DNA from 3 places in the Cupriavidus sp. Met-2 genome. Region 1 is predicted to be linked to each of the others. Evidence: predicted binding sites of a transcription regulator. Region 1 holds the regulator's gene; each other region holds the start of a gene.
What was found. Region 1 encodes FNR, which switches genes on or off when oxygen is low (the NO sensors DNR and NnrR bind a similar motif). Its sites were predicted from a motif close to TTGATNNNNATCAA; they were not measured.

Region 1 (6,146 bases):
TTGGCATTACATTTCCATTGACCTCGCCACCGCCGCGACGCTGGCGATTGCCACCTGCGTTGCCCGCATTGCCAGCGTTTCCGGCCTTGCCGCCCCGCCCGCCGCCGCGACCACCACCGGCGCCAGGGCCCCGCAGGCCGCCGCCCATCCCGCCGCCAAACTTGGTCGTATGCGACGTCAGCGGCGCAGGGCCGGACGGAATGTATCCCATCGAGGTCTGCATCGGATCAGGCTGACCACGGCCCGCGCCCCCAGCATTACCACCCCGGCCACCGCTCTTCTCGTAGCGCGGCAGACCATCCATGCCGGTGTGCATCGGCATGCCCGCCAGCGCCGCTTCTTCGCGCTGCTTGCGGCCGCCGACCTTCGTCACACCCTTGCCGCCGCTCTGTGCTTCCTTGGACGGCGCCTTCAGTCCAATGTTGGCCATCAGGCCGCGCACATCCGTCGGGTCCAATTCCTGCCAGCGACCGCGCTTCAAGCCGCGCGGCAGCAGGAACTGACCATAACGCGTGCGGATCAGGCGCGACACGGTCAGACCGACGGCCTCGAACATGCGACGCACTTCGCGGTTACGGCCTTCGGTCAGCGCCACGTGATACCACTGGTTCACGCCCTCGCCACCGCCATCGGCGATCCGCAGGAAGTTTGCCTCGCCATCATCGAGCTGAATGCCATGCAGCAGCCGCTGACGATCGGCTTCGGCCAGTTCGCCCAGCGTGCGCACTGCGTACTCGCGCTCCACGCCATAGCGCGGGTGCATGAAACGGTTCGCGATATCACCCGACGTGGTGAAAATCAGCAGCCCTTCGGTATTGAAGTCGAGGCGACCAACCGCGACCCACTTGCCGTTCTTGATGCGCGGGAGACTGTCGAAAACGGTCGGACGGCCTTCCGGATCCGACTGGCTGACGATCTCGCCGGAGGGCTTGTGATAGAGCAGCACCCGTGGAGGCTTGGTCGTCACCTTGCGGTGAATCAGCTTGCCGTTCACGCGGACCTGGTCGGTCGGCAGAATACGCTGGCCGATATGGGCAGGCAGGCCATTGACCGACACACGCCCCTGCAGGATCAGTTCTTCCATCTCGCGGCGTGAACCAAGTCCACCCTCCGCCAGCACCTTGTGCAGTTTGGGCGCGTCGTCGTCTGCGGACAGTTCGCGCACCGGCTTGGCCTTGGTGCGCGGCACAATCGTGTCTTCCTGATCGAACTGCTCGGAAATCACGAAACGGAACAGATCCTCGCCACCGGCAGCGGTCTTCGCGCCGCCCTTGCCGGCTTGCCGACCGGGCTTGTCGCCCTGGCGCTGCTCGACACGCTGGTCACCCCTGTCAGCACCCGGCTTGCCGCCAGGCTGTTGACCCTTGCGCTGACCACCCTTGTTGCGGCGGCCCGGCTGTTGTGAGGTTGGCTTGTTGTCACCATCAACCAGCGCTGCCTTGCGTTGCGGCTGCTGACGGCGCTTGCGAGCCCCCTGCGCTGGCTGATCCGATCGCGGCTGGCCAGCTTGCGCGTCGCCACCCATCTCCTCGGCACCAGCAACTGCCTGCGTGTCGGCGGCCGGCGCCGGCTTGCGACGCCCACGGCCACGCGCGGGGGCGGCGGCCGGCGAAGCATCGCCGCTTTCGCCAGTCGACGAGGGTTCGACATCGTCGCGCCCCGTTTCCCGGCCATCGCGGTCCTGCCCCGCCTGGCGACGGGAAGCCACTAGATTGCGCAGGCCGCGGCGCAGCCCCTTGCGGCGGGGCGCGCCTTCGGCGCCGTTACCCTCGGGGGCTGCGCCGGTATCGCCCGGCACGTCCGGCTGGCGGACGTCTTGCTCAGCGGAATCAGACAAAGTATTCACTATCGATGTTGCATGTTGTTCAGTTGGACACGCGCTCGTCGTCGTCCTCGGTCGTCAGCGGCATATCACCGTCGCGAGCCGGAACTGCGGCGTCCTCCTGCGAGGAAGACTCTGTGTCCACATGGAATCCGTTGGCCTGGGCCACCGGCGCGTCATCGTCATGCCCATCACCCTCGGGCAACTGCGCGACGCTGTCGTTCTGTTCGTTTTCATTGCCGGCGGCATCGCTCGCGCCACCGGACAGATCTTCGGATTGCGGCTCGACCGACAACGACTCAACTGCCGGCTCGCCCGTCTCAGCCACCCCAACGGTAGCCTCCGAAAAGGCTTCCTCGTCACCAGCAGGCGGATTCGCCGTCGCGACCGCCTCGAAATCGATGGCCTGCTGATCCAGCAGTGCCGCCTGGGCCTGGGCCTGGGCATCCTCGAGCGGCGGTAACTCATCCAGCGAGCGCAGACCGAGGTCATCCAGGAATGCCTTGGTCGTTGCGTACAACGCGGGGCGGCCAGGCACGTCCCGGTGACCGATGACTTCGATCCAGTCCCGATCCTCAAGCTTCTTGACCACTTCCGTGCTGACCGTCACGCCCCGGATCTCTTCGATGTCACCGCGCGTCACCGGCTGGCGATACGCGATGATCGCTAGCGTTTCCATCACGGCACGCGAGTACTTCGGCGGCTTTTCCGGATTGAGTCGGTCAAGAAACTCGCGCATCTCGGGACGGCTCTGGAACCGCCAACCGCTGGCCAGGGCCACGAGCTCCACCCCGCGCTGCTGCCAGTCGTTGCGCAGCTCTTCGAGTAGAACCCGGATGGTGTCGGCACCGACGTCGTCGGCGAACAACCGTCGCAGATCACCAACGCGCAACGGCTCCTGCGCACAGATCAGCGCGGTCTCGAGGACGATCTTCGCCTCTTGGGTATTCATGTGATTGTGTGCAGCCTGTCTTTGCACCTGCTTCTGGACGAATCCTGAAGCACTGGAGATTGCAGATACAGCGAGGCCTAAGCCACCGCCATCTCATCGCGCAGCTAACTCGCAGCTTTTCGCAGCGCAGCCGTGCACCTCATTTTCTTTGCATCGAATTGCCGGGTCGTTCCGGCAGGAGATCGTCCGGGGCTGACAGACTGCGCCAGTCAACGGACCTCTTGCGTCGCACCCTCTCCCTTTTGGGGTGGACATTCACCTGGACAATCAGATCGCCAAGGCGGCAAGAAACAATCGATATCGGCCCAGGCAACTTCGCCTGGCACCGGCGCCACCTCTCCACACAGCCCCATCGGACTTTGGAACCAGATCTTGTGAACCGGATGAACTGTGGGGACGATCCTGGCAAGCCAGACCTGCCCAGACCCCCTGGGCACACACCCCAGATCGGGAATGCAGCCCCGGCGACGCCACGAGCGCATCGGAGCGCGATACCGTGGTTTCGCGATTGTATGGCATTCCAGCCCCGCCCTGCAACCAGCAAAAAAGTCTAGAACACGACGCAGAAGCCGTGATTGGCCAGCGTATCGGGCAGCCAGACGGCGCGTGCGACACCCAGCGCCCCAAAACCGATCACAATAAGCGCGGCGCCCACTCGCACGCTGGGGCGGCGCGACAGTTGCCGCAGGTAGCCCGACAAACCCGAGATCACCAGCAGGTTCGGCAGCGTCCCGATGCCAAAGGCCGCCATGACAAGTGCCCCAGAAGGCGCATTACCAGCCAACAAGGCGAGCGCAAGTGCGCCGTACACCATACCGCAAGGCACCAGCCCCCAGGCCAACCCCATCCCATAGCGCCGCATGATGGGCGCGTGCCGACGCAAGCGAAGCGGCATCTGCATACCCAGCGACGCGATGCCCTGAACGACATACGAGGCCGCCCGCGCCGCCAGCCGTTCGAGCCACGCTGCCCGCATGACGCGGCCCCGCAACAACCACACCCCGGTCAGAACAAGCAACAGGCTGCCTGCACCGTAGAGCCAGCGCTGCACTGGCAGGTAATCCTGCTTCCAGACTGTCGCGCCCACCGCCCCCATCAGTGCCCCAAGCAGCACATAGGTCGTGAGACGCCCGGCGTGCATAACCAGTAGTTCCAGCCACCAGTGCAACCGCGAACGATGCACGACGTTAACGACCGCGACAGCCGCCCCGGACTGCCGTTGCTCGACGGCAATGGCAATTCCTCCACACATGGCTGCGCAATGCACGCCGCCAAGCAATGCAAGTGTAAAGACACTGAATAGCACACCAAATGGCAACTGTTCCTCGCTTCTGCGTCACATCAAGCTGTAAAATGCCTGCATCGCGCCTCCATCGCAAGCGCATTCATGCGAGCACCATCAATTGCTTACCTCCATTCCCGTCACCGAGATGTCTCCACGTTGCTCCACTTGCGCCATGGGCCAGCTTTGCCTTCCCGTGGGCATGTCGCAACAGGACCTCGCAAAGATGGACACGCTCGTACAGGAACGCGTTCGTGTTCACAAGGGCGAAACGCTCTATCGCATGGGCGAGCCACTTACCGCAGTCTATGCGATCCGCTTTGGCACATTGAAGACCCACGTGACCATGGAGGACGGACGCACGCAAATCACCGGCTTCCATTTACCCGGTGAAGTCGTCGGACTCGACGGCCTCGGCGAGATGCAGCATGCATCCGATGCCACTGCACTCGAGGACACCGAGGTCTGCGTCGTACGATTCGATGACCTGCAATCGCTGTCCGGCACCTTGCCGTCGCTCCAGCAACAGTTCCTGCGACTGATGAGCAAGGAAATCTCGCAGGACCAGATCATGCTGATCACTCTTGGCTCGATGCGTGCCGAAGAGCGCCTGGCAGCATTTCTCGTCAACATGTCGGAGCGCCTGTCGATGCGCGGCTACTCGTCGAGCGAGTTCGTGCTGCGGATGAGCCGCGAAGAAATCGGCAGCTACCTTGGCCTCAAGCTCGAAACCGTGAGTCGGCTCTTCTCTCGATTCGCCGAAGCCGGCCTGATTCAGATTCGCCAACGACACGTGAAACTCGTGGACATGGAAGGCATCAGGCAGGTCTATAGCCGAAACTGCTAACGAACGTCCTAGCCAGGAAAACGGCCGCACCTGGAATTCAGTTCCCGGTGCGGCCGTTCTGCTTTCTACCAGCACTCGATCCATTACTCGAGTTCGTCGGTCTCCTCGAGCTTGGTTGGCATGGTGTATAGCGTCAGCCCGCTGGACAACGCGCAAAACAACCACGCCACCAGGAAGCCAATCGTGTAGACCGCCTCACGAGACGCTTCCACCTGGTGCCCGAAGAACGTGAGATCGCCCGGATCAACGACCGAAAATACGGTGGCGGTGGCCGCTCCGCCCATCAGAAACGCCGGCCAAAGTACCCACATCAGCCAGCGGAGTCTCATGGGCGCCTCGCAGCCGGCGACGTTACATGCTCCGCCCCCGTTTTCTCTACGACCAGACCATGACGCTCCACGCCGGAAACCGGCAAATCCGGATGCGTGTTGGCGAGCCAGATGGTCACGCCGCAGCCAATAATTGCAAGCAACGGACCGCTCATCAAAAGCCACGGCCACGGTTCCCTGTACCAGGGCTTGGACTGTTGGGATGTCATTGCGCTCTCCTTGTTTGCTGCCATTTCGCCCTCAGCATCACAGATTGCGGGGAACAATGAAACTCGTGGATTGCCTGATATGCGCGTCTCGGCCGTCCTCGCCCTCCGCCGTCACCGTTACGTTGATCTTGTGCGTGCCTTCCTTGGCATCGTCGATCGGCACGCGGATGCGAATCGGCAACAACCGGTTGGACGTTGGCTGCATGGCCTCGGCGGACTTGTCATACTCGACCGTCAGTCCAGTCAGGTCGTCGCCCTCAGCCTCCACGCGAATCCGCATCGGCGCTTCCGTGGTGTTGATCACCTGGAGCCGATAGACGTTCTCGATCCAGCGCCCCTCCACTTCCCGGCCCAGCGCGCCGCGATCCCGAATGATGTCGACCTTGATCGGCGACCGCACTGCCAGCGACGCGACGAAGCCCGCCGCCAGAACCAACCAGATCAGCGTATAGATGATCGTGCGTGGTCGCAGCAGCCGCTTGCGCGCGTCGGATGTCGACAGGGACTTGCGCATCGCATTTTCCGACGTGTATCGGATCAGTCCGCGCGGGTACTCCATCTTGTCCATGACCAGATTGCACGCGTCGATACAGGCACCGCAACCGATGCACTCGTACTGGAGGCCATCGCGAATATCGATACCGGTCGGACACACCTGCACGCAGATACTGCAATTCACGCAATCGCCAATGCCAGCGGCATGGC
Region 2 (6,146 bases), on a different contig from region 1:
GGCCTCCGGCACGAGATCGTCCACTAGCCAGACATCCGCTTCACGTAGCGCCCTGACTGCCTTCATGGTGGCGAGTTCCGGATCGCCCGGGCCCACCCCAACCAGCCAGACCTTTCCGGTCGTTTGCATGTTGGTACTCCTCAATGGCTCGTGCCAGACGAGCGCGTAGTCTTGTTGAATACGTTGTACTTGCCGATCGGCTTGTCCATCGGCAGTCGCTTGATTTCCTTCAGCGTCCTGGCGTCGTAGACGACGATCGCCCCATCGGCTTCCATCAGGCTGACCAGCGCATATCGACCATCACGGGTGAACTCCACGTGCGCCGCGGTGCGTCCCGGAGACGGCGTGACATTGCCAACGATGGCGAGTGTCTGCTTGTCGATCACCTGCAATGTGTCGCGTTTCGGACTCATCATCGCGTCGGTCCATGCGTATGGCGTGGCTTCGTGGCTACGCAGGAAGAAGCCCGGCCCATTGGTCGGGATCGTCGCCACGGTCTTCCAGGACTGCATGTCGATCACGCTGATCGCGCCCTGCTTCAGGTTCGGGGATGCCATGACTTCGCGGCCGTTGCGTTTCCACGTAATACCGCTGCCAAGATGCGGCATGCCGGTCAGCGCGAGGTCCGCCACTTTCCGGCCTGCGTCGAGATCGATCACCTGACCCGTGGCCGTGCGCGAGGCGCCAAGAATGTGGCGATACGGCTGATCGAAGAAGAAGTCGTCGAGCACGTCCGTGAGTTCGATCACGCGCGGTTCGAACGTCTTCTTGCCGATGTATGGGATCTCCCAGACCTCGGGAATATCGCGCAGCGCGACGATGAACGACCCACGCGGCGCGGCGTCGTAAACGGCTGAAACGCGGGAGGACTTCCCGCCCGCGCCCGTGACCGGATAGATACGCTGCAGTGACAGATCCGAAGCGCGCAGCAGCACCAGCGTCTGGGGCAACGTATTGCCGACCATCACCCACTCGCCATCTTCGCTGACCGCAAGGTTGCGGGTATTCATGCCGGCGCGGACCTCGGCCACGAGCTTCAGGTTCCAGAGGTCGTACTTGCTGACCCAGCCATCGCGGCTCGCCATGTACACATAGCGTCCGTCACTGCTGAACTTCGGCCCGCCGTGCAGCGCGAACCGGGTGGTGAATCGGTGAATCGGTTCGAGTTTGTCGCCGTCGAGCACGCTGACGTGATGCGTCCCGGCCTCGACGACCAGAAACAGGTTGGAAGGATCGGCACTGAAAACGGGCCGGGCCGGCAGCGTGCCGGGTGCGTGATAGACGATGCGCGATGCCTCGATGTCCGCCTGCTCCCAGCGCGGCGTGGCCGCGGGTGCGGAGCGCAGCCAGGTTGCCATCTGCTTGATCGTGGCGTCTCCGAGTTCTTTGGAGAAGCCTTGCATCTGCGTGGCCGGACGACCGTTGCGCAGCACGTCGAGCAAGTCGTCGGGCCGCAGCCGCTCCAGGCTTTCCGGCAACAGCGCCGGACCCATGCCGCCCAGACGATCGGCACCATGGCAAGCCGCACAGTGGCTGCTGTAGATGCTGGCGGGATCGATTGTCGTCTCCGCGTTGGCGACGAATGAAGCAAACATGCACGTCCAGAGAATCGCGTGCTTCATGTCACTGTCTCCAGATTGGGCTGCGCACTGATCTCCGCGTCTGAGAGATAGCAGCCCGGGTCCTGCGCCCACGGATTGCCGCTGACCGCGTAGGCCCGCGCGCGCGTATTGCCGTTGCAGATGTCACGATGCAGGCAAGTTGCGCATCGGCCCTGCAACGGTCTCGGCCTGGCGGCCAAGCCACGCATCAACGGATGGCTGCGGTCGGCCCAGATCTCGCCGAACGGGCGCTCGCGCACGTTGCCAAGAGAGAGTTGCCACCACATCGTGTCCGGGTGGACATTGCCGAGGTTGTCGATATTGGCCACACCGACACCCGTGGCATTGCCGCCCCAGTTGACCAGTCGCTCTCGCATGTCTGCAACGCGCTCGGGCCATTGACGCGCAATCCAGTACAGCAGGAACACGCCATCGGCATCGTTGTTGCCCGTGACGAAATCCCCGGCGCTACCCTGCTGCGCGCGCGCCCAGACATGCTCGAACAACCACTCGACCGCCACGCGTGTACCCGCGTGGCGCGCGTCATCGTTGCGATGGCTGCGGCCTCGCCCGGCGTAGTTGAAGTGGGACAGATAGAACTTGTCGATGCCTTCGGCCTCGGCCAGGGCCACCACGGAAGGCAGCTCGGCCGCGTTGGCCTCGGTCAGCGTCATGCGCACCCCCACGCGCAGGCCTGCTTCGCGCGCGATGCGCAGCCCGGCTATCGCCTGGGTAAAGGCGCCATTCATGCGGCGGAAGCGATCGTGTGTGGCTTCGATGCCATCCAGGCTCACGCCGACATAGTCGAACCCTGCCGCAGCGAGCCGCGCAGCGTGTGCCGCGTCGAGCAACGTACCATTCGACGACAGGGAGAGATGAAATCCGAGTTCGCGCGCACGCGCGGCGATCTCGTACAGGTCCGGCCGCAACAGCGGTTCGCCACCGGACAGGATCAGCGCGGGCACGCGCGCCGCCTTGAGCTGGTCGAGCACGGCCATGACTTCGCCGGTCGACAGCTCGCCCTTGAAATCCGTATCGGCAGATGTGGAATAACAGTGCTTGCAGTTGAGATTGCAGCGCCGCACCAGATTCCAGATCACCACGGGACCACTGGCACGGCGCGGCGGGGGGACCGACCCCCCGTCGCGCAGCGCCTCCATGAAGCGGGAGAGTCGGAACATGGATCAGAGGCTTAGCACCCACTTGGCCAACGTGTTGGCTTCCGCCTCGCTGACCTGATTGGGCGGCATCGGGATCGGGCCCCACTTTCCGCTACTTCCCTTCAGGATGCTTTGAGAAAGCTGCGCAGCAGCCGCCTTGTCACCTTTGTACTTCGCGGCGATGTCCTTGTAGGCGGGGCCGACCAGCTTCTTGTCGACGCTGTGGCAAGCCATGCAGTTCTTGCTTGTGGCAAGTTCCTGGCTGGCAAACGCGGTAACCGGCAGCGCGGCAGCAAGTGCCACGGCGGCGATAACTGTAGACGGATGCATGCGAATTCTCCTTCCCCTGATCAATAGACGTCGTGTTGTGTGTTGTGCGCGTTGAACTTGCCCGTCGGGGTAATCAGACGCGGGTCCTTGATCACGGTCTTGAGCTTGCGGGTCTTGTCATCGACCACGACCAGCGCGGACTCGCCATCCTTGGTACCCCAGACCGAGAACCAGACTTCATCACCGGCCTGGTTGTACTCGGCCTGCACCACACGCTTCGCGCCTTCGCCCTTCAGGTTCGCCCATTCGGCGATCGGCAGCACCTTGTAACCGTCTTCCAGCTTCTGCGTATCGAACACCGCCACGCTCTGGTTCAGCTTCGCGTCGGGATTGAGCGGCGTATCCACCCACAGGTTGTGCGACTTCGGATTGGTCTTGATGAACAGCGAGCCACCGCCCTGTCCCTTGAGCGTTTCGACCACCTTCCAGGCCTGCGCCTTGTGGTTGATGGGATCGGTGCCGATCAGGCTGATGGTTTCGTCGCCGAGATGGCTCGTGGCCCAGACCGGACCGAACTTCGGATGCACGAAGTTCGCGCCACGTCCCGGGTGCGGGGTCTTGCCGACATCGACCAGCGCGGCCAGCTTGTCTTCCTTGGTATCCACGACAGCGATCTTGTTCGATGCGTTCGCGGCCACCAGGAAGTAGCGACCCGTGGAGTCGAAACCACCGTCATGAAGGAACTTGGCGGAATCGATCGTGGTGGTCTTCAGGTTCTTCAGATCCGAATAATCGACCATCAGGATCTTGCCTGTTTCCTTCGCGTTGATGACGAACTCGGGACGGAAATGGCTGGCAACGATCGATGCGACACGCGGCTCGGGGTGGTACTCGTTGTCGACGGTCATGCCGCGTGTGGACACTACCTTCAGCGGCTTGAGTGTGTCACCTTCCATGATCACGTACTGCGGCGGCCAGTACGAGCCGGCCACGGCGTACTTGTCTTCGTAGCCCTTGTACTTCGAGGTTTCCACCGAACGCGCCTCGAGACCGATCTTTACTTCCGCGACGTTGTCCGGCTTGGGCAGCCACAGGTCGATCAGGTTCAGACGCGCATCGCGGCCGATCACGTACAGGTAGCGCCCGGACGCCGACATGCGCGAGATGTGCACCGCGTAGCCGGTCTTGACGATATTGATGATCTGCTTGCTGTCGCCGTCGATCAGGGCCACCTCACCGGAATCGCGCAGCGTGACCGAGAACAGGTTCTGCAGGTTGTAGTTGTTCATCTTGCGCGTTGGCCGCTTGGCCACGGGCACGATGTCCTTGCGCGATTTTTCGATGTCGGCCAGCGAGAATTCCGGCGGTGTCGGAGGATCGAGCTGGATGTAGCGCGCCATCAGATCGACCTCGGGATCGGTGAGATCGCCCGAGGTGCCCCAGTTGGGCATACCGGCCGGACTGCCGTACTTGATGAACGTCTTCAAGTATTCGGTGCCACGGGCACGCGTGATGTCGGGTGTCAGCGGTTTGCCCGTGGCGCCCTTGCGCAGCACGCCATGGCAGCCTGCGCACCGTTCGAAATAGATCTGCCTGGCGTGGTTGAATTCTTCCGCAGTCAGCTTCGGCTCGGGATTCTGAGTCGGCGCCGTCTGGGCGCTACCGTGCGCACTCCAGAAGAAGAGCGGCATGGCCGCCAGTGCGGGGAACATCCATGATTTCGCTTTCATGATTTTTCATTAGCGAGTGGGGAATGCTGTGCTGCGGCACCGTGCATGGAGCGCGGCGCGCGACAGATGTTCCAATCATGGGGAAGAAGAACTGCATCGCGATTGACACGAGTCAACGCGGGGAACGGGGCAGGAGAATAACCCTGCTCCGTGTCAGGGAACTAACTCGGACGGCGGGCATTGCTGTATGTAGCCCGCCGATAACATGACGTCAGCTGCGCGGCATCAGGACCCACATCCTGCCACCCTGCTTCATGCGGCCGGCGGTCTCGCCGGCGGCGTCGCCTGCGCCCCAGAAGAAGTCCGCGCGCACGCCACCCTTGATGGCGGAGCCCGTGTCCTGCGCGAACATCAGACGTTGAATCGGTTCGGAGGAAAGTGGCCGTGTGGTCGACAGGAAAACCGGCACGCCAAGCGGGATGGTTGCGGGATCAACTGCTATCGAGCGTTCCGCCGTAAGCGGCACGCCCAGCGCGCCTACCGGTCCTTCGTTGGTGGGCGGCAATTCGCGGAAGAACACAAAGCGCGGATTGACGTTGAGCATTTCGTCCACGCGTCCCGGGTTGGCACGCGCCCATGCCTTGATGCCCTGCATCGTGGCCTGCGCCGGCGTGATCTCGCCACGGTCGAGCAGCCATTTGCCGAATGAGCGGAACGGCTGGTCATTGGTGCCGCCGTAGCCGACACGCATCATCGTGCCATCGGCCATGCGGATGCGGCCGGAGCCCTGGATCTGCAGGAACGCGGCTTCGACCGGATCATCCACCCAGACCAGTTCGCTGCCACGCATCGCCGGGTTCTGCAGCAGTTCGGCGCGCGGCGGCAACATGCCCTTGCCGAGTTGCGGCGGCCGGCGATAGAGCGGGACCTGATACGCACCCTGACGCGTGCGGGAGCCGTGCAGGATCGGTTCGTAGTACCCGGTGATCAACCCGTTGTCCGTCCCATCGACGTTGACCACGCGGTATGGCAGGAAGTTGGTTTCGAAGTACGCGCGCATCGCCTCGAGATCGCCGGCGTCCACCATCAGGCCGACGGCGCAGACGCGGTTCCAGTCGGCGCGCTTTTTCAGCGCCTGGCAGCTCGCCAGCAGCGCGGGCCAGGCGGCACGCACGTCGTCCTGGCTCCAGCCACCGATTTCCGCCCAGCTCGCCGGTTGCAACCGGCCTGCCGCGGATGAGGTAGCAGGCGCCTTCCCGCCCGGCACGCCGCCCGGACCTTCGATACGCGGGGGCGGCCCGCTCATGCAGCCGGCCAGCAGTGCGGCAGCGCCCGTCAGGACAAGCCAGCCGCGCCAGGAAGTGTTGCTCGACGATGCGCGGGGGGCGCGCAGGGAATACTGATTTGCCATCTTGTCCATTCTTCGCGGACACGGCCGGCGGTCA
Region 3 (6,146 bases), on a different contig from region 1:
GCGTGACGCGCGAGCCTACTTGAGCCGCAGCGGTTCGAGCAGTGCGGCATCGTACTGGGCGCGCGTGATGCGGCCCAGTTCCAGCATCCGCAGCAGGATGTAGGCCTGGCGCTGGCGAGCGCGGCGCGGATTGACCACCGGGTTGTTGGCGGATGGCGCCTTGGGCAGCCCGGCCAGCATCGCGCATTCGGCCAGCGTGAGCCGGTCGACCGGTTTGCCGAAATAGGTTTCGGCAGCCTCGCCGAAGCCATACGCGCCCTGTCCTAGGTAGATCTTGTTCAGGTAGATCTCCAGGATTTCATCCTTGCTCAGTGCGTTCTCGATCCGGTACGCCAGCAGGATTTCGTAGAGCTTGCGCGTGTAGGTCTTCTGGCGCGACAGATAGAAGTTACGCGCCACCTGCATCGTGATCGTCGACGCGCCTTGCGAGAGATCGTCGGAGAGATTGGCAATGCCGGCGCGCATTGCGCCCACATAGTCCACGCCGTCATGCAGGTAGAAGCGGTCGTCTTCGATGGCGACCACGGCCTCGGGCAAGTTGTGCGGGAAATCCGCGATCTTCACGTAGCCGGGCGAATCGCGAAATGCCGTCAGCGCGTCGAGGGACGGCAACTGCCGATTCGCCATCACGATGGCGAAGGCTAGCAGCAGGGCGCTCCCGATGATGGCGAGCAGAACGAATTTGACGAGGGCGGACCAGAGACGTTGCATGGCGCGTATTGTGCCATTGGCGGCTATCGCGTCTGGGAAATCTCTGATGCTCTCCTGTCACCGGTCCGTGCGAAGCGTGCGTCAATGGCCTACGCCGCCGGCATATCCACCCCGAGATCCCCCGCCAACGCTGCCAGATGGCTCCAGATCTTCGGATTGATCTCCAGATGCGTTGCCGCCGCGGCGCGATGCATGGCTTCGTACTCGCCCGGATACTGCACCTGGTCGAAGCCTGGCGCAGGCGGCGTGTCGTGGAGGTAGCGCACGAAGGCCTCTACCTCCTCCCGTTCCCAGTTGATGCCGAGATCGAGTTCGGGATTCAGCAGCACCGCGAACAGGTTGTTCGTGGCCACGCCGCCGCGCGGGTTGTCCGGCTGGATCGTGCCACCGCCGGACAACACCCCGGCCAGCAGTTCCGCCACCACGCCGAGACCGTAGCCCTTGTGGGCGCCAAACGGCAGCAGCGATCCCGGTTGATCGTCGAACATGACCCCCGCATCGGTAGTCGGGTTGCCTTCGGCGTCGATGATGCTGTTCTCCGGCGCGGGCTCGCCTTTCTCCGCCAGCACGCGTGCCTTGTTGATGGCGATGGCGCTGGTGGCGATATCGACGACGAGCGGCGGTCGCCCGTTCGGCATCGGCCCGGCAAAGCAAAGCGGATTGGTGGTGAGCCGTGGCACGCGGCCGCCGAAGGGCGCGACCACGGGCGGCCGGTTGATCACGTTGGTGAAGCTCAACAGCACGAAGCCTGCGCTGGCCACCATCTCGCCATAGTGGCCCATGCGGCCAAGGTGGTGCGATTTGCGCAGTGTCACGATGCAATGGCCGTGCTGACGCACGCGTTCGATGGCACGCGTCATCACGGTCTTGCCGACGTGCTGGCCAAAGCCGCCGTTACCGTCGAACACCATCAGCATGTCGCGGTCGAGCACGCACGCAGCGCGTCCGGTGGGATTCACGTTGCCACTCTCGATGGCACGGCGGTAGTTCGGCAGGATCGACAGGCCGTGGCTGACGTAGCCGCTGCGATCGGCTTCCACCAGGTGCTCGGCCACGTCATCGGCGATATCGGCGGGCACACCCTGCGCCGCCAGGATGCTGCGCGCGAACTGCCGCGCGCTGTCTAGGGTAATTTTCATCATCGTTGGGGGCGAAGGTTTGGGGGCGCTTGTGTCAGCGGCGAGGTTGCATGTTTGCCGGTCAGATCCAGCCAAGCCAGCGCCAGTACGTCGACGCGAACAGCAGCATCAGCAGATACCCGATGATCGTGGTCGGGATGCCGATGCGCGCGAACTGTCGCCCGTTGAAGGTATCGGTGCCGAGGCAGACCATGTTCTGCGGTGCGTTGATGGGCAGGATGAAGCCGAAGCTGACCGTGAAGCCGAGCAGCATCGTCATGCCGACCTTGTTCATGTCACCGGGTATGGTTTGCAGTACCGAGATCAGGATCGGCAGCATCGCGGAGGTCAGTGCCGTGGCGCTGGCAAAGCCGAGGTGGATCAGGATCAGGAATGCCGCCAGCACGGCAAAGACCAGCAGCGTGCCGTGATTGGCCAGGCCGGAATGCGTGACGACGAATTTCCCGAGCCATTGGCCGGCCTGCGTGGTCAGCAGCGCGGTGCCCAGGCTGATACCAACGCCGAACACGATCAGCGTGCCCCATGGCGTGCGTTGCTGCATCGTCTTCCAGTCCATCACGCCGATGCGCGGCAGCATCAGGATCACCAGGCCCACGAACGTGATCGACGCCGTATCGAACTTGTGCAGCTTGCCCTCGGTGGCCCAGAACAGCAGCAGGCCGATGGCGACGGCAGCCAGGCGCTTCTGCGGGCCCGTCATCGGACCCAGCGCGGCCAGCTCACGCTGCACGGCTTCCTTGCCGCCCGCAATTGCGTCGGTTTCAGGCGGAAGCAGCCAGCGCACGAGGAAGTACAGCACGATCGACATCACGATGGCCCAGGGAGCGCCGGCAATCAGCCATTGCAGCCAGGTCACGCGTTCGCCGAGCAGCTTGTCCATGAAGCCCGCGGTCAGCAGGTTCTGTGCGGCGGCGGTCTGGATACCGACGTTCCAGACGCTGGTGGCTTGCGCGACCATGATCATGATGCCGGCTGCGATGTTCGACTTCTTGTCGACGCCGAATGCGGCGATCACGCCCATCATGATCGGCACGGTACATGCGCTGCGCGCGGTGGCGCTCGGCACCACCAGGCTGAGCAGGATCGTGACGGCGATCGTGCCGATCAGGATGCGTCGGGTACTGGTGCCGATGGCCGACAAGGTGACCAGCGCGATGCGCCGGTCCAGTCCGGTCACGGTCATGGCCGCCGAGATGAACAGCGCGGCGGCGACGAGGGCCAGCGCGGTGTTCGAGAAGCCCGCCAGGGCCATGCCAAGCGCGCGCGATGTGCCATATAGCGTGTTGGGGTCATTGACCATCGGCGCGAAGCCGATCAGGCCGGCCATCAGCGACGTGATCATGATGGCGCTGGTCTCGTAGGTCACCGCTTCGGTAATCCACACCACGACCGCGAATGCCAGGATGGCCAGCATGCGCTGACCGGCCACAGGCAGGTCAGCCGGCATCGGTATCAGGAGCACCGCGATCAGCACGACCACGGCCGCATACAGACCCCAGTGGATATTGAGCTTGGGCGCGGCCGCGACGGCCGTCGCGGCGGTGGGGGCGCCGGAGGCGGCAGGAGGTACTTGTGATTCAGGCATCGTGGAATCCCTATGTTGGATCAGCCTGCCAGTCGCGTCGTATCGCAGGATCGCCGCGGCCGACATGGGCTCATTATGTGAAGCCAAGGCCGATGTGCCAAGGTGCTGGTGACGGCGCAATTGCTGGATATCAACTCACTGTGATGTCAGGCTTCGATGCCAGCAATGGGGCCTTGTGCGGATCGAGTGAGTGTGATTGCGCGTGGATGGGTGTATGAGCGGCACGGAAGCATGAAGCCGTACGTGGCACCTGTCCTTCGATGCGGCGATCTGAAATAATTGAAGCCGATGCTGAACGTTTTTGGAAGGCGTGCTTGACCGCACGCTTATGCGAAATGACCAATAATATGAATCACGACACACGCCCCTCGCTGGGGCTGGAGACGATCCCCAACGCGCGTGACCTTGGCGGACTGGCCGGTTTATCCGGCCGTCGCGTCAGGTCGGGCAAGCTCTATCGCAGCGCGAATCCCGCGCTGGCCTCGGCCGCCGATCTCGATCGCCTGCATTCGCTCGATCTGGATATCGTTGTCGATTTCCGGTCTCCCGGCGAGAAGTCGCCTGCCGAGGCCGCTTTCGGCGAGCGCTTTCACTGGCTCGCGGTGCCGGTGCTGGAGGGCAGCATGGCGATGGATGTGCTGGTGCCGCGCCTGCGTGCAAGCACGCCCACACAGATGCGAGACTTCATGCTCGATGTGTACCGCGATTTTCCGGTGCGCTACCGCGAGGCGTTCGGCGCGTTCCTGCGTCATGCCGAGGCCGGCCGCACGCTGTTCTATCACTGCACCGCAGGCAAGGACCGCACAGGCTTTGCGTCGTTGCTGTTGCTATCGGCGCTTGGCGTGTCGCAGGACGAAATCGTTGCCAATTACCTCGAATCCAATCACTGGAATCGCCGCCTCAACGAAGATGTGCTGGCGCGCGTGGCCCCGATCGGGGTCGACGCGGACGTCATCATGCCGTTGCTCGAAGTGCGGCCCGAATACCTGGAAGCATCGATGGATGCGATTGCGCGGGCCTACGGCAGTGTGGAGCAATTTCTTGCCGATGACCTGCGCATCGATGTGGGGCAACTACGCGGGCACTACCTCGAAGATTAGCCGCCGTTTAGCAGGATCTTCGCGGTCGAGAGGGCGATCATGCCTTCCTCGTCCGTCTGCAGCGCCAGCACCGGCACGCGGCTTGTGTCGCTGCTGATGCGCTGGCAGTTGTCGCCATTGGCCGCGGCATCCAGCGAGATGCCGAAGAGATCGGTGAGGTGCGCGCAGACGCGTGCGCGCACGTCCGGCGAGTTGGCGCCGATACCAGCCGTGAAGACCAGTCCATCCAGGCCACCCAGCGTGACCGCGAGCTTGCCGATTTCCTGTGCGGCGCGATAGGCGTAGAAGTCCACGGCCAGCTTCGCGCGCGGCGTATCGCTGGCCAGCAGTGCGCGCATGTCGCTGCTGACGCCGGAGATACCCTTCAGGCCAGATTGCCCATAGAGCATCGCCTGGATTGCGTCGGGCGTCATCCCTTGCGCCGCCAGCCACAGCACCGCGCCGGGGTCGATCGTGCCGCAGCGCGTGCCCATCGGCATGCCGTCCAGCGCCGTGAGGCCCATGGTCGATTCCACGCTCTTGCCGCCGCGCATCGCGCACAGGCTCGCGCCATTGCCGAAGTGGGCAACGATCACGCGGCCCTCGGCCAAGTCGGGCGCCACCTGCTTGAGCCGGCGCGCGATATACGCGTAGGACAGCCCATGAAAGCCGAAACGCCGGATGCCCTGCTCGTAGTACTCGTAGGGCAGCGCCATCAACTGGGCCATCGGATCGTGCCCGGCGTGGAACGCGGTGTCGAAGCACGCCACCTGCAACAGGTCGGGCGCGGCGGCCCGCACCGCGCGGATCGCCGTCAGGTTGTGTGGCTGGTGCAGCGGTGCCAGCGGTACCAGCGCATCGAGCCTGGCGATCACGTTGTCGTCGATGCGCACGGCGTCGGCAAAGTCCATGCCGCCATGCACCACGCGATGGCCGATCGCTACCGGCGGCGTGTCGCGCAGGCCTTCCTGCAGCCTGGCCTGGATCAGGCGGAACGCCGCATCGTGATCGGGCACCAGCTCCACGGGAAAGCGCTCGTCGGCGACGACGGTTCCATCGGCCAGGCGCCCCTCGATATGCGGCGCCACGCCGATACCTTCGATCTGACCGTGCGCAAGCTGCGCGGGCAGGACTTCGACGTCCTCGTGAGCAGCCTCCGGCACGGAGAAGATGGAAATCTTGACGCTCGACGAGCCAGCGTTGACGACGAGGATGACGGGATGAGCAGTGGTCACGCGGCGAATCTCCGTAAGTGGCTTCAGACCTTGACGGCTGCCTCGGTGGCAACACGGCGTGCATGGGCGATGAGCACGGCGATCGCGCAACTACCAATGCGCGCGCGCACGCTGTCGGCGCGGCTGGTCAGGATGATCGGCACGCGCGCGCCAAGCACGATGCCAGCCGCTTCCGCACCGGCCAGGAACGTGAGCTGCTTGGCGAGCATGTTGCCGGCTTCGAGGTCCGGCACGAGCAGGATATCGGGGTCGCCGGCCACTTCGGAATGGATGCCCTTGGTTTCGGCCGCGGCCTTGCTGATGGCGTTGTCGAACGCCAGCGGACCATCGAGCAGGCCGCCTTCGATCTGCCCGCGCAGGCTCATCATGCACAGCGCGGCGGCGTCGATCGTCGACG

Region 2: the regulator FNR is predicted to act here: its motif matches at 4,864-4,877, upstream of WD006_RS23625 (nitrite reductase).
Region 3: the regulator FNR is predicted to act here: its motif matches at 3,556-3,569, upstream of WD006_RS02170 (DASS family sodium-coupled anion symporter).

The regions. Positions count from the first base shown of each region.
Region 1 is NZ_JBBHZL010000002.1:316,359-322,504, forward strand. Features, by position in the region: gene rluB (23S rRNA pseudouridine(2605) synthase RluB) at 1-1,837, opposite strand, end outside; gene scpB (SMC-Scp complex subunit ScpB) at 1,866-2,774, opposite strand; gene WD006_RS06730 (sulfite exporter TauE/SafE family protein) at 3,325-4,092, opposite strand; gene fnr (fumarate/nitrate reduction transcriptional regulator Fnr) at 4,178-4,903, shown strand; gene WD006_RS06740 (hypothetical protein) at 4,987-5,232, opposite strand; gene WD006_RS06745 (membrane protein) at 5,229-5,465, opposite strand; gene ccoG (cytochrome c oxidase accessory protein CcoG) at 5,479-6,146, opposite strand, start outside.
Region 2 is NZ_JBBHZL010000013.1:8,569-14,714, forward strand. Features, by position in the region: partial or broken gene cobA (uroporphyrinogen-III C-methyltransferase) at 1-129, opposite strand, end outside; gene WD006_RS23610 (nitrite reductase) at 141-1,622, opposite strand; gene nirJ (heme d1 biosynthesis radical SAM protein NirJ) at 1,619-2,782, opposite strand; gene WD006_RS23620 (c-type cytochrome) at 2,786-3,091, opposite strand; gene WD006_RS23625 (nitrite reductase) at 3,112-4,761, opposite strand; gene mltA (murein transglycosylase A) at 4,973-6,112, opposite strand.
Region 3 is NZ_JBBHZL010000001.1:452,726-458,871, forward strand. Features, by position in the region: gene WD006_RS02155 (formate dehydrogenase subunit delta) at 1-6, shown strand, start outside; gene WD006_RS02160 (transglycosylase domain-containing protein) at 16-711, opposite strand; gene WD006_RS02165 (Ldh family oxidoreductase) at 801-1,850, opposite strand; gene WD006_RS02170 (DASS family sodium-coupled anion symporter) at 1,912-3,435, opposite strand; gene WD006_RS02175 (tyrosine-protein phosphatase) at 3,783-4,535, shown strand; gene WD006_RS02180 (acetate/propionate family kinase) at 4,532-5,749, opposite strand; gene WD006_RS02185 (phosphate acetyltransferase) at 5,773-6,146, opposite strand, start outside.